DNA from 3 places in the Desulfonatronovibrio magnus genome. Region 3 is predicted to be linked to each of the others. Evidence: predicted binding sites of a transcription regulator. Region 3 holds the regulator's gene; each other region holds the start of a gene.

Region 1 (4,264 bases), on a different contig from region 3:
TTGCTGAACATTATATTCAGAAATACAATAGTGTCTCACCCTCAAAAAATAATAACAAAACAAACCCTCAGAACAAAAAAAGAATCCTTTTTTACTGTTTTGACAAAATGCATATCCCTGTTCTTGATCCCATATATACAAAGATGAAAACCAAACATCCTGAGTATATGTACGGATTTGCAGCAATGCCCAGAAACAAACATTTTACTGCAGGCTTTGAAGAAGGCGATCTGAGACTTTTAAAGGCTTTTAAGGAATATGTTACTTTTTACCCCCAGGAATTTTTCCCAGACGTGACCATCCTTCCCGACTCTTATTACCCACACGGATGTGGCAAAATGGTTCATGTAGGACACGGCGTGCTCAGCAAGGGTATATATTATACTGACACCATCAAGGCTAAACAGGAAGAAAAAGCAGACATGGTATGTGTACCCGGTGCATATCACCAGCAAATGCTTGAAAGCATAATAGGTAGTCCTGTAATGGCTACAGGAATGCCTAAACTCGACAATCTTTTTAACGGCAAAATCAATAAGAAAACAGTGTGCAGGCATTACAATCTACCTGAAAGTTACACATATATATTATACGCGCCTACCTATAACCAGGAACTAACATCTCTTGATTATCTACTGGAAAAAATTGACCAGATTTTAATGACCGATCAGATGATGCTGCTTATAAAACTGCACTCCAGATGCAAGCCAAGACACAGATTAATGGCTCAAAAACTGGTGAACAAAGACCCTCGTATAGTATATATATCGGGACAAGATATTACAGAATTCCTGGCCTTAGCAGATGTAATGATTTCTGATGTTTCTTCGGCAATGATGGAGTTTGCAGCTTTGGATAAGCCTCTGGTTCTATTCAACAATCCGACCTGGGAGGATTACGAACACTTTAATCCCAATGATATAGATTTTGCCTGGAGGGACATAGGCTTGCAGATAACAGGCTCTGACCAGTTAAAAGATGCTGTTCAGGAATGTTTGCAATACCCTGAAAAACTTTCTCGGATCAGGACCAAGTATACGGACCAGCTCTTTGCTAACAAATACAATGGAGATGCCTCGGGCAATATTGCCAGACTTGTGAGCGGACTTGCTGAATCATAGGGGGGGGTACAGAGAATTATTTTGAGCAGCTTGATGACAATTTATACCGCATTCAGGCAACTTCTTTATATGGACGCGTCATATCTCCCTGTCCTGCCAGTAAGCCTTCAATGGATATATCTTCATTCAACTTATCCCAATGTATGCCTTTTGCTGTTAATTCGTAATCTCTAAGATGCTCAGGGGAGGCATTAAGTAGACGCGGGAACCAGGCCAAAGGTACACCTAACGTACGGCCGTCATTCAGCTCAACCCTCAAGTAGTCTTTTATCAATGGTTACAGACTTAGGCGAAATATTCATGCCAAGCATCCACTTCTCCAAAGAATAAGGTTGCTATGTAATTATTAAAATTTAGCTTGCCTATTGCAAACAGTCAACCGAAACCACGCAACAATTATTTTTACCATTTAAGACATGATTGAATTCCCCAAAAAATACCTGTAGCCTCATCATAGTTTTAACCAACCCTCTCATGGCACTCTTATTGCTACCATCCTGTAAAAAACCAAAAGATTGGAGTAATGCCATGAAAGCAGTAATTCTTGCCGCAGGAGTAGGCAGTCGATTAGGCCGTCCATTTCCTAAGTGTCTGACCCAAATGCCCGGCGGAGAACCTATTCTGGGCAGGCAGATCAGGATATTCACGGAGCTCGGTATTTCCGAGATAATTGTGGTGGTAGGTTTCAAAAAAACCCTTATCATGGAGCAATACCCGGAAGCTCTCTACAAATACAACCCCTTTTACTACATTACCAACACATCAAAAAGCCTTTTATGCGCCTTGGAAAGTGTTCAAGAGGATGTTATCTGGGTTAATGGAGATGTGGTTTTTGACTCTCAGGTGGTCAGCAATGTCGTTGAACATCCTTACAATACTGTGGCAGTGGACCGCAAGAAATGCGGCGCTGAAGAAGTTAAATATACAGAAGATACGAATGGTTATATTGCCAAAATCTCCAAAGAGGTCAGTAAGCCTCTTGGTGAAGCCGTTGGGGTGAACAAGATTCAAAAAAATGACATACAGACATTTATCCAGACTCTTAAATATTGTCGTGATGATGATTATTTTGAAAAAGGTATGGAGCTGGCCTTGGAAAAGGGAGTAAAATTCAAGGCCCTGGATATTTCCAGCCACAGGTGCATTGAGGTTGATTTTGAGGAAGACCTGATACAGGCCAAAAATATGTTTACTCAAAGCGGCGACGGGGCTGAGACCATATTAACCTTGCGTAAAAAAAACATTAATATTTCTCAAAACGGTCTTCCACTGGAGCTTATAGAGGCCAAAAACATAAAAAGAGCCTGCTCCTGACAGCCTGATGGATATGAGTCAGACACGAATACTTTTTTTTGTCGAAAGAAATCTGCACCTACCATATCTTGAGCCGGTACATGATTATTTCCAGGCAAATTATCCAAATCTCAATCTTGCCTTCAGTGCTCCACCTTATCGCGCTTCCACCAGGAATTTGCCTGGGTGCGGTCTGGATACATCCACCATAGAAAGACTTTCTAAAAAATCATTTTTTTTAGATGACCCTGCAGAATTTTCTCCTGATGCAACTCTGGTCTCGGACATCAATGCTGCCATGTATTTACGAGGCTGCGGTCGGATTATTAATGTGGGTCATGGAATGATAAGCAAGGGGTGTTTTTATACATTTAGACCAATTGTTCGTAGAGAAAATCTGGCTGATCTAATCTGTGTGCCTGGTCCCATTCATAAAAAAAGATTAAGAAAAAATGTGTTCATCCCCATTGAAACCACCGGTTTTATTAAATCCGACAAACTCTTCGGGCCAAACGCCCTGCATAGAAACCAGTTCTGTCAGGAATATAATATTGCCCCCCAAAAAAAACTCATCCTTTTTGCACCTACCTATAATCCGGAATTATCTGCTATCCCTGTAATCCAGGAAAGGATCTTTGAATTAGCAGGAAATGATAACCATTTGATTATCAAGCTGCACGGCATGACAGATGAAAATTGGACTAACTACTATAGGACAGAGGCGGATCAACACCCCTGCAGCACATTCATTGAAGACCAGGATTTGACCCCGTGTCTTAAGGCCTCTGATCTTCTCATAAGTGATGTGTCTTCTGCCTTTGTTGAATTTATGCTTTTAGACAAGCCCATTGTACTGGTAGACAATCCCTTTAGAAAAAATTTCATTCACTATGACCCTGAAGATATCGAATACGAGGCAAGAAAAGCCTGCGTTGTAGTTAAGGACTTTCAGTCCCTGAAAAATTCGATCCACAAAGAATTGAAAAATCCTGACAGACTTTCAGAGTTAAGAAAAAAATTCAGCAGGGATCTTTGCTATGGGCGAGATGGGAATTCAGTAAAAAGAACTGCTCAGGCTGTGTTGAAAAGTCTGCAATCCCCTTTTCCGGTAAAATTTTCCGTACTGGTACTCTGGGATCATATGCCAGATAAAAAAGAACTGCTGCTGTTCTGGGAGAATTTCAGCGCATCTACCCAGGGATTTGACTTAGAAGTAATTATGGCCGGACCAAAGCCTGAAATTCCATCCCTCACAAGACTGGCTGCCAAATGGATTGAATGCGAGCATCCTGACGCTAAAGTGTTTAACAGTGCCGTTGATGAAGCAGAACATGAGCATGTTGCTGTGATCAAGCCGAACATAGCCTTTCCTCCTGGCTGGCTGAAATTTTTATATAACCATTTCAACTGGAACAATAAGGTTGGAATCGTACAGGCAATGCATCCACAAAATGGATACCAGGCTGTCATGGATAAATTTTTTGCTGAAAAAAAACACCTGCCCTATCCTGAAACATCATTAATGCTTAATCGATTGCTTATAGGCTCCAGCATTTTAAACAAAAAATTTGATTCTCCCTGCTTAATGTTCAGCAAAAAAAACTTTAGCTCAGCAAATTCATCGATAGAAGAAAATTCATCCATCAAGGTTTATCTGGAAAATTTATCTGAAATACAGAGAAAATCAGGCATGGTTCAACTGCTGGCCCTTGATGTCTTTGTTTATCCTTTTAGTGCGGAAATAAATTCTCCAAGATATCACATCAAAAAAAATCTGGGAGTCCATAAAAAAAAATCAACAAGCATAATTATACCTGTATTTAACAATCTGCAACTTACACAACAATGCA
Region 2 (4,264 bases), on a different contig from region 3:
TGAGTACTGGTCAGGCCATCTATGGTGTCGGACCTGGGCTCATAGAGCACTCGTCCCCGGGTATCTGAGATGGTAATTTGTTCTGCAGTCATGCCTTCAACCCCGGTTGCAATGAGGTTGACAATACTTTGTACCTGTCTGGAGTCCAGAGCCTGGCCTGAACGTAACTGCAGCACAACAGAAGCTGAGGGAACCTGCTGTTCCTCAATAAAAAGACTTCTGCTGGGCATCACAAGGTGCACCCTGGCGTGATCAACTTCATCAAACTCGGCAATAGTCCGGGCCAGTTCTCCCTGAAGGGCGCGCTGATAATTTATTCTCTGTACAAAGTCGGTTTGACCAATTCTGCTCTCATCAAACAACTCATACCCAATGCCTGAACCATGCATAACCCCTTCACCGGCTACTACCAGCCTCAGCCTGTGCAGATCATCCCTTGGCACACTAACGGTTGTTCCGCCGTCTTCCAATCTGTACCTGGCATTTTCTCTGTCCAGAACATTCATTACCCTGGAGGCGTCCTCTGTATTCAGGTTGGTGTAAAGTATTTCATAATCAGGCCTGGTCATGAAAAACATGAGCATAATAAAGGTAAGAATTACAGAACCTGCAAGACCGCCTATGAGAATTCTCTGCGATAAAGTGCTGTTGGCCCAGATACTGGTGGCCCTGGTCATGAATTGTTCTAATGCGGGAGGCATGGCAAACCCCTTGTTGATTAAAGTAGTTAGTGTGTATCCTGTCAGTCGCTGATTATTGGCAGCATCTCCAAAACCGTAAAAACATCAACAATCGGTTAAAACGGCATGTGCATCAACTCTTTGTAAGCCTCCATGACCTTTCCGCGAACCGCGGTAGTCATCTGCATGGCTATGCTGCTTTTTTGCATGGCAATCATGAGCTCGTGAACATTTTCATTCTCGCCCGCTGCAAATGATTTTATCATTTCATTTTTTTCAGTATTCATACTGTTTACCTTGCTCAGTGAATTCTTGAGAGTATCACTGAAGTTATCGTAAATCTTGTTTTGAGTCTGAGGTTTTTTAAACTCATTGCCTGTCTGTAAAGCATCAGCATATGCCTTCATGGCCATGGGTGATATGGACATCTTATCCCTCCGCAAATCCTGCCGCTTATCAGTGTCTGACAGGTATATTCAATATTTGTCATCTTTATAGCTGAACCAGTCTGAATCATGGAATTAATAAAATTACAATACATTCTGTACTATAGTTTGAACTGATTCAACCTGCCTATCTTCCTATTTCCATAGCTTTCTGGAACATGCTTTTAGCCGTGGTTATGGATGCAACATTTGCCTCGTAGGTACGCATGGCTGTCAGCATATTGGCCATCTCCTCTACAACATTGATATCCGGCATCTGGACATATCCATCATTATTAGCATCGGGATGCCCCGGATCATAAACCATTTTAAATGGTCTGTTGTCGTTAAGAACGCTTTTGGCCTTAACCCCTCGAAGTTCTCGTTCCAGCTCTGACTGCATAGCCTTGCCAAAAGGTGTTTCCACGGGAGTAGCCTGAAAAAGAACTGTTTTCCTGCGATAAGGACCGCCTTCAGGGGTTCGTGTGGTATTCACATTGGCCAGGTTCATGGAAATGACATTAAGGTGGGTTCTCTCCGCACTTAATGCTGATGCCCCTATGTCTAAAGTTTTCATAAAACTCATTATTTGCCTCCTTCAGTAATTGCTGATTTTAACCCTTCAAAATTTTTATGCTGCACCTGAGCCAGAGCATTGTACATAAGGGTGTTCTTGGCTTTTACTGCCATTTCTTTGTCAAGATCTACAGCATCTTCACCCTGATATACCCTTGGCTCGATACTTTTAAAAAAATCTGAGCCAAACTTTGAGGGATCAAACTGGGCCGGCATGTGCATATTACTTGTTCTGGTGACTTTGCCCCGTCCATCGATCTGAAGGGCGGCCTGAAGATTTTCTTCAAACTCAACACGCCTGGCCTTGTACCCTGGTGTGTTGACATTGGCCAGGTTGGACGAGACAACATTTTGACGCTCAAGACGCATGTCAAGAACTCTTGAAGCGACATGGATATGTGTTCCAAACAGTGATTTCATTGCATACACTCCTTTATATTAAGGTTGGTGTTTTTTGTGTTTCCAGTCATTCAAAGCAAGTCCTGTTCCAATACGCATAAAGTTCAAAAAAACAGTCATGTACAAGGCAGGATTGAGGGGGGAGGGGCAGAGGGAAGAAGGCAGAAGGCAGAGGTCAGGAGCATTACGCGCTTACAAGTAACTGGAATCGTTTTGCTAATAAAATCAAATGTTTACAATTTTCATGTTTTTACGATTTTGGCTTATGATTGATGCACATTTGCCTGAAAAATTCCGTCAAAGATTAGAGCTTTGCGCCTGGCACAGGGACTGTCCCACGCTGTGTAAATTTTTTCATTTAAGCAAATTTTTTCCAGGAACCAATGCAGTATCATGCTTTATTATAGTACCTTGCGGGGACTGTCCCAATTTTCAGAAAAGTGACAGAGTCTTAAAGTTACTCGCAGGTTCGGTCCTGGTCCGCCCGGGTGAGGAGCTTCTAAGTAACTAAAACCAAATTAGCAATAAATTCAAAGCATTATGCTTTTACCATAAAGATTGCTTCGGTCGCTTAGGTTCCCTCGTGGGTGACAAGTTTTCAGCAACTACATCCCTGACACCTCAGCTGTCATTGCGAGCGAGTCTTCGAGCGCGGCAATCCTTGTTGCGAGCGAAGCGAAGCAATCTCGTGTTAAGGCTGATTTTTTAGTTACTCGCAGGTTCGGTCCCGGGCCGCCCGGGTGAGGAGCTTACAAGTAACTGGAGTCGTTTTGCCAACAAAATCAGACGGTTATAATTTTCACAATTTTAAGATTTTTACATATGATTGATGCACATTTGCCTGAAAAATTCCGTCAAAGATGAGAGCTTTACGCCTGGCACAGCTTCCTGCCCGGAGGCTTACAGCCCGGAGGGGGACTGTCCCTCGCTGTGTAAATTTTGTCATTAAAGCAAATTTCTTCCAGGAACCAATGCAGCATCAATCTTTTTTATAGTACCTCGCGGGGACTGTCCCAATTTCCAAATATGGGACTGTTCTTCAAGGTGGAGGCGGCTTCCAGCCGCCTGGTCTTTGATAGCCTGCAGGATGCAGGCTCCACCTTAAAGGCAATTACTCACAGGTTCGGCCCGGTTCCAGTCCCCCCAGGCAGGGAGCTTACTATATACTTGAAGTTTATCAATACAACCTGCCACATCATGGCACACATGTTGCTTAGATTTTTAACAACGGGCATTTTTTCTCACACAGCAAAAAATGCTTATGCACGTAATATAGTAGTTAACCATACCAACTGATCATCAACATGTTTTATACTTTTTGAAAACTTAATTGGAGGAGAATTATGACTAACAATCTGGATTACGAAATCAACAAAGAACTTGGTGAATGTTATCTGTTTATGGGTGAACTCGATAAAGCTGAACAATATTATCAAAAAGCTGCAGGTTCCAATGGGGTTCACGCAGATCCTTACCTTGGTCTGGCCACCATTGCTGTGCAAAAAGGGGAGCTTAAAAAAGCCGGCACCCTGTACGAAAAAGCCACCAAAGTTGAGCCCAATGACAAAGCTTTTGCCGGCCTTGGCCTCATAGAAACTGAAATTGGATCACATGACCGGGCTTACAACCTTTTCGAGCAGGCTCTCAAGGTCAACCCTGGAAACCTCATTGCCCTTTATGGTCTTGTCCAGACTGCTTACGTCCTTAACAAGACTGAAACCGCTATTGAGTATCTTGAAAATGCCCTGGAGATTGATTCATCCCAGGTTGATGTAAGATTCTCCCTTGCTGGATGCCTTCAGAGTCTTGGACGCACTGAAGATGCAAGGAATCATATTGAAGCTATCCTGGAAAACGAACCGGACAACGAACCGGCAAAGGAACTCCTGTCTGAACTATCCTGATAAGGTTTCTCCTCCCCAATACAAGGCTGGTCCCGGCATTATCATGGGGAAAATGCCGGGACTGGTCCAAAAGAATATTTCTTGCCAGAACTGCTATTTTCTGACACGAAATATTGGTACATGCCGGAACAGGCAAAATTGAACCTGCAACAGGTTAAATGCAAAATATTTACCTTGGAGCACCTACCCTGCAACATGTACCAGAAGTAGAGGAGAAGAATGAATTATTTGCCTATTAAAAGAGCCCTTATCAGCGTTACTGACAAAACAGGCATTATTG
Region 3 (4,264 bases):
AGATTTTCTCGAAACAGCAAAACCTCAAAAATCTTCTGCTTATCCAGAAAGGGGTAAGCTGCCGTTAAGGGGCTGATAAGCTCAGCCAGAACTTCGGTTTTGGTTGCTGAAGCCAGGTCGGCAATAATCTGGTCTTTATCTAAATACTCAGTAAGGTTCATAAGTTACATGCCCGGATCAATAAACCCGAAGTCTCCATTCTTTCTTCTATAGACGACATTGATACGTTCAGTTTCAGCATTGAGAAATACAAGAAAATCATAATTTAAGCTTTCCAACTGCATGGCAGCCTCTTCGAGATCCATAGGCTTGGGTTCATAATGGTCAGTGGCCACAATTCTTGGCTCGCGTTTACCACTGTCAACAGGCCCGAAATTGATGATGTCCATCCTGACCTGTTTTTCCCTGGCTTTTTTCTTTTTGTCCTTTACTTTTTCCCGCTGTTTTCTAAGCTGGGCTTCCACCTTGTCCAGACTTAAATCCACCGTTGAATACATGTCCTCAGTTTCTTCTGTAGCTGATATATGCATGTCCTTGCCAGTTAGAATGACCTCAGCTATGTGACGAAATTTTTCCACCTCCAGATTAACCTGAAGTTCTGCAGCATCGTTTTCATTAAGATATTTTGAAAGCTTTTCATATCTCTCCTGAGCATACTTTTTGAGATGTTCAGAAGGCTCAAAGTTTTTGAAGTTGAATTTGATCTGCATGCTGATCCTCCTTTGAGATATCAAGTTGTGTATTGGTTGTATCAGTTATTATGATTTGGTAATCGTTCAGCCTTTTGTATGGAGGCAGGGGGCAGGCACTCCGGGCCCCACTTGAGCAGGAATGTCCAGATTCCTGAATATTCCGCCTTCAGCCTGAAAAGTCCAGTTAAAGACAATAAAGAAGACATTTTTTTAAAAACCAGGCATCGGTTCTCAAAAAGGCTGCCTATTAATTTGCCGCCTGCCTTGTTAAGCAGACGTAGTCTCCGTCGCAGACGGGTTTAACTGGGTTCCCCGGCAAATGAAAAAACATCTTTTTTTCCTTTGCGCCCTTTGCCTGCCCGGTTAAACATCGCTGAAAGCGTTCCTGCGCAGCAGGGTTTAACTGGGCGTCTTGAGTGAGTCTTTTTACCCAGTTGAATACACAAAGTGTAGGCTCAGCCATTCAACAGGGGCGAACGGGCGGTTAAAAAATCTGTAATAGTTTAGCCCTTTTCTAAGGAAAGCAGGGGACAGGCACCCCAACCCTTGTTTTTTGTTGATGTAAAACACAGACTTAATAAAACAAGGGCTGGGAGAGCCAGTCCACGTGCCACATGCAAATGGCTAAACTGTTACAAAAATCTTTTTTTGTGTTGCGGGCAAAGCCCGCATTAGAAAAAGGTGAACTCCGTCTCAATTCACATATATCAGTAAATGATCAGAAAAATTTTTTTCTTTTGGAGGACGAAGGTATCTTCAATGCAGCCCTGTACTTGGCCACAGTTCTCCTGGCAATATTGACCTCAAGCTGTTCTTTTAACGCATTGGCAATCACGTCGTCACTTAAAGGTTTTTTGGGGTCTTCTTCGGCGACCATCTTTTTTATGGCCGCTTTGACACTTTCAGACCCTACCACACCACCACTGTCCATGCTTAAAGAGCTGTTGAAAAAAAACTTGAGCTCAAAAACACCAAAGGGCGTTGAGACAAATTTATTGGTGGTAATCCGACTGACTGTTGACTCGTGCATATTAATATCTTCTGCCACTTCACGCAAAATAAGCGGCTTGAGCCTGGCAACGCCAAGTTCAAAAAACTCTCTTTGAAACTTGAGGATGCTCTCCATTACCTTGTACAATGTTCGTTGTCTCTGATGCAGGCTTTTCATCAGCCATATGGCAGAACGGGTTTTTTCCTGAATGTACTCGTTATCCTTTTTATTCTTATCGGTTTTTTCCAGCGAATCCTGATAAAGTGTGCTCAGTTGAATGGGGGGAATTCCATCTTCATTGAGCACGATGGCAAAATCCTCTTCATACTTGTAAACATAGATATCCGGGCTAACATAGACAATGTCCTCACTTCCGTAGCTTGCCCCCGGGTAAGGATCAAGGCTTTGCAAAATTTCTATACATTCCTTGAGGTAGTCCTTGCTTATCTTAAACTTCTTTAGAAGAGGAACAAAACGATTTTTTTCAATATCTTCAAGGTGTTCCGTGACCAGCTCAGTTATAATTGGTCCTGTTTCATTAAGGGCCCTGAGTTGAGTCAACAGGCACTCGCGCAACGTTCTGGAGGCAATGCCCACAGGGTCAAAATTCTGAACCTTGCTCAAAACTGATTCAACCTTGTCTTCTGTCAGATTCAGCGACTGGGCCAGTTCAGCTGTATCGGTCTTCAGGTAACCCTTTGAATCGATGTTTCCAATAATCTCTTCGCCTATCCTGATTTCTTCTGCAGTCAAATTCTGCAGATAAAGCTGCCAGGTAAGATGACCTTCCAAGGATGGCTTGGAAGAATACCTGGCTTCAAAACTCTGCATCTCCTCGGGAACTTCCCACTCCCTGGAACCAGCCTGTTTTGATGTGCTTGAAAAATGTCCGAGATAATCTTCCCAGTCAGCATTGTTGATCATTTCCTTTTCTTCGGCTGTCAACTTTTCTTTTACTTCTTTTCTGTCACGGGCCTCTCTTTCGCGATCCTCATCAGCGGCAGGCTGCAGCTCTTCAAGAAGCGGATTTTCAAGAAGTTCCTGCTGGACCACCTCAAGAAGCTCCAGCCTGGACATCTGCAACAATTTAATGGCCTGCTGCAGTTGGGGAGTCATCACCAGCTGCTGGGTCAGTTTAAGATTCTGTCTCAGTTCCAGGGACATAGTATTATTCCGTTAAGTCTGTTATCCATAATTAGGTATCTGTTCACACCACATTACTCTACTTTCAGATAAAGCCTGCATCCTGATTTGTTTTGGCCATTGCAGTTTGTTTGACCAGCCCTGAGCCCGTTAGTCAAAACCATGAACAGGGAAAACCTCTGGATTGTTTGAAACAATTAATGGTTTTGACTTACGGGCTAATGCTGGGAGTTTGCAGCAAAAGAAAACAAATCAGGATGCAGGCTCACCTCTCAGCATGGTGAATAGTTACAGTCTGATTTTATATATCAACAAAAAACAGGGACTGGGTGCCTGCCCACTGCTTTCTTATAAAAAGGGTATCTGTTTAGCGCTTTTAAGGAAAGCAGGGGACAGGCACTCCAGGACCCACTTGAGCATCAATTTGTGCTCAAAATGACTCATTTTTGGGACAAGTGGGTCCTGGAAGAGCCAGCCCCCCACCGGGCTGTATGCCTCCGGGCAGGAAGCCTTGCCACATCCAAAGCGCTAAACAGATACAAAAAAAAAAAATCCTAAACTGTTACATTTTCAAAGGATTTGAAAAATGCCTGAAAGCAGCGAATCAGCTTACCATACGGGAAAACATGACAAACTTACAAGCAAAAAGATTCACCAAGGTAGACTGCCCTTGCCCTGGTGTCATTGATAATCTCCTGAGGCGTCCCATCGAGTATAACTTGTCCGTCATATACAATGGAGGCTCTATCACAGATCCGCAGGGTTTCCCGCACGTTATGATCTGATATCAGCACTCCTATTTCTTTTTCCCTGAGCTTGAGAATGATTTTCTGAATATCATCCACAGCAATAGGATCAATACCGGCAAAAGGCTCGTCAAGCAGTATAAATCTCGGATCCTTGATCAGGGCTCTGGCAATCTCCAGACGTCTGCGCTCCCCCCCGGACAGAAAGGATGCTTTCTGGTGAGCCAGCTTGGATATGCCAAGCTCATCCATAAGCTGATCAGCTTTTTGCAGTCTGTGCTTTTTGCTTTTATGTGTATATTCCAGGATAAGCATCAGATTTTCAAAAACTGTCAGATTTTTGAAAATTGAACTTTCCTGGGGCAGATAACTGATGCCCAGACCAGCTCTACTGGGCAGCGACAACCCGGTAATATCCTGCTTGTCGAGAGATACGCCACCTTTGGTTGGCGTTATAATGCCCACCAGCATGTAAAAGGTCGTGGTCTTGCCGGCACCGTTGGGCCCAAGCAGCCCAGCCACCTCTCCCTGCCTGATATCTAAGGATATACCCTTGACCACAAGCTTTTTACCGTATCGCTTATAAACGTCAATGGCTTTAAAGCTGTTCACCCCTGGTTTATTCCTGCTGCTCGCTTTCTGAATAAAAAATTACTCTGACTCTTCTATCGGGTCCGCCCAGGACCTCGGAA

Evidence for each region. Region 3 encodes sigma-54, which starts transcription at its own class of promoters, with help from an activator protein. Its sites were predicted from a motif close to CTGGCACGGNNNNTGCTT; they were not measured.
Region 1: a site for sigma-54 is predicted at 1,596-1,613, ahead of LZ23_RS09980 (phosphocholine cytidylyltransferase family protein). Genes of this name have one in related genera too.
Region 2: a site for sigma-54 is predicted at 2,155-2,172, ahead of flgB (flagellar basal body rod protein FlgB). Genes of this name have one in related genera too.

The regions. Positions count from the first base shown of each region.
Region 1 is NZ_JYNP01000095.1:4,576-8,839, reverse strand. Features, by position in the region: gene LZ23_RS09990 (CDP-glycerol glycerophosphotransferase family protein) at 1-1,121, shown strand, start outside; gene LZ23_RS09985 (DUF2442 domain-containing protein) at 1,174-1,338, opposite strand; gene LZ23_RS09980 (phosphocholine cytidylyltransferase family protein) at 1,650-2,435, shown strand; gene LZ23_RS22565 (glycosyltransferase) at 2,449-4,264, shown strand, end outside.
Region 2 is NZ_KN882177.1:15,144-19,407, reverse strand. Features, by position in the region: gene fliF (flagellar basal-body MS-ring/collar protein FliF) at 1-701, opposite strand, end outside; gene fliE (flagellar hook-basal body complex protein FliE) at 797-1,108, opposite strand; gene flgC (flagellar basal body rod protein FlgC) at 1,254-1,691, opposite strand; gene flgB (flagellar basal body rod protein FlgB) at 1,691-2,101, opposite strand; gene LZ23_RS16275 (tetratricopeptide repeat protein) at 3,424-3,984, shown strand; gene LZ23_RS16270 (IMP cyclohydrolase) at 4,204-4,264, shown strand, end outside.
Region 3 is NZ_JYNP01000005.1:161,216-165,479, reverse strand. Features, by position in the region: gene LZ23_RS00825 (PTS sugar transporter subunit IIA) at 1-161, opposite strand, end outside; gene hpf (ribosome hibernation-promoting factor, HPF/YfiA family) at 165-710, opposite strand; gene rpoN (RNA polymerase factor sigma-54) at 1,411-2,847, opposite strand; gene lptB (LPS export ABC transporter ATP-binding protein) at 3,462-4,184, opposite strand; gene LZ23_RS00795 (LptA/OstA family protein) at 4,192-4,264, opposite strand, start outside.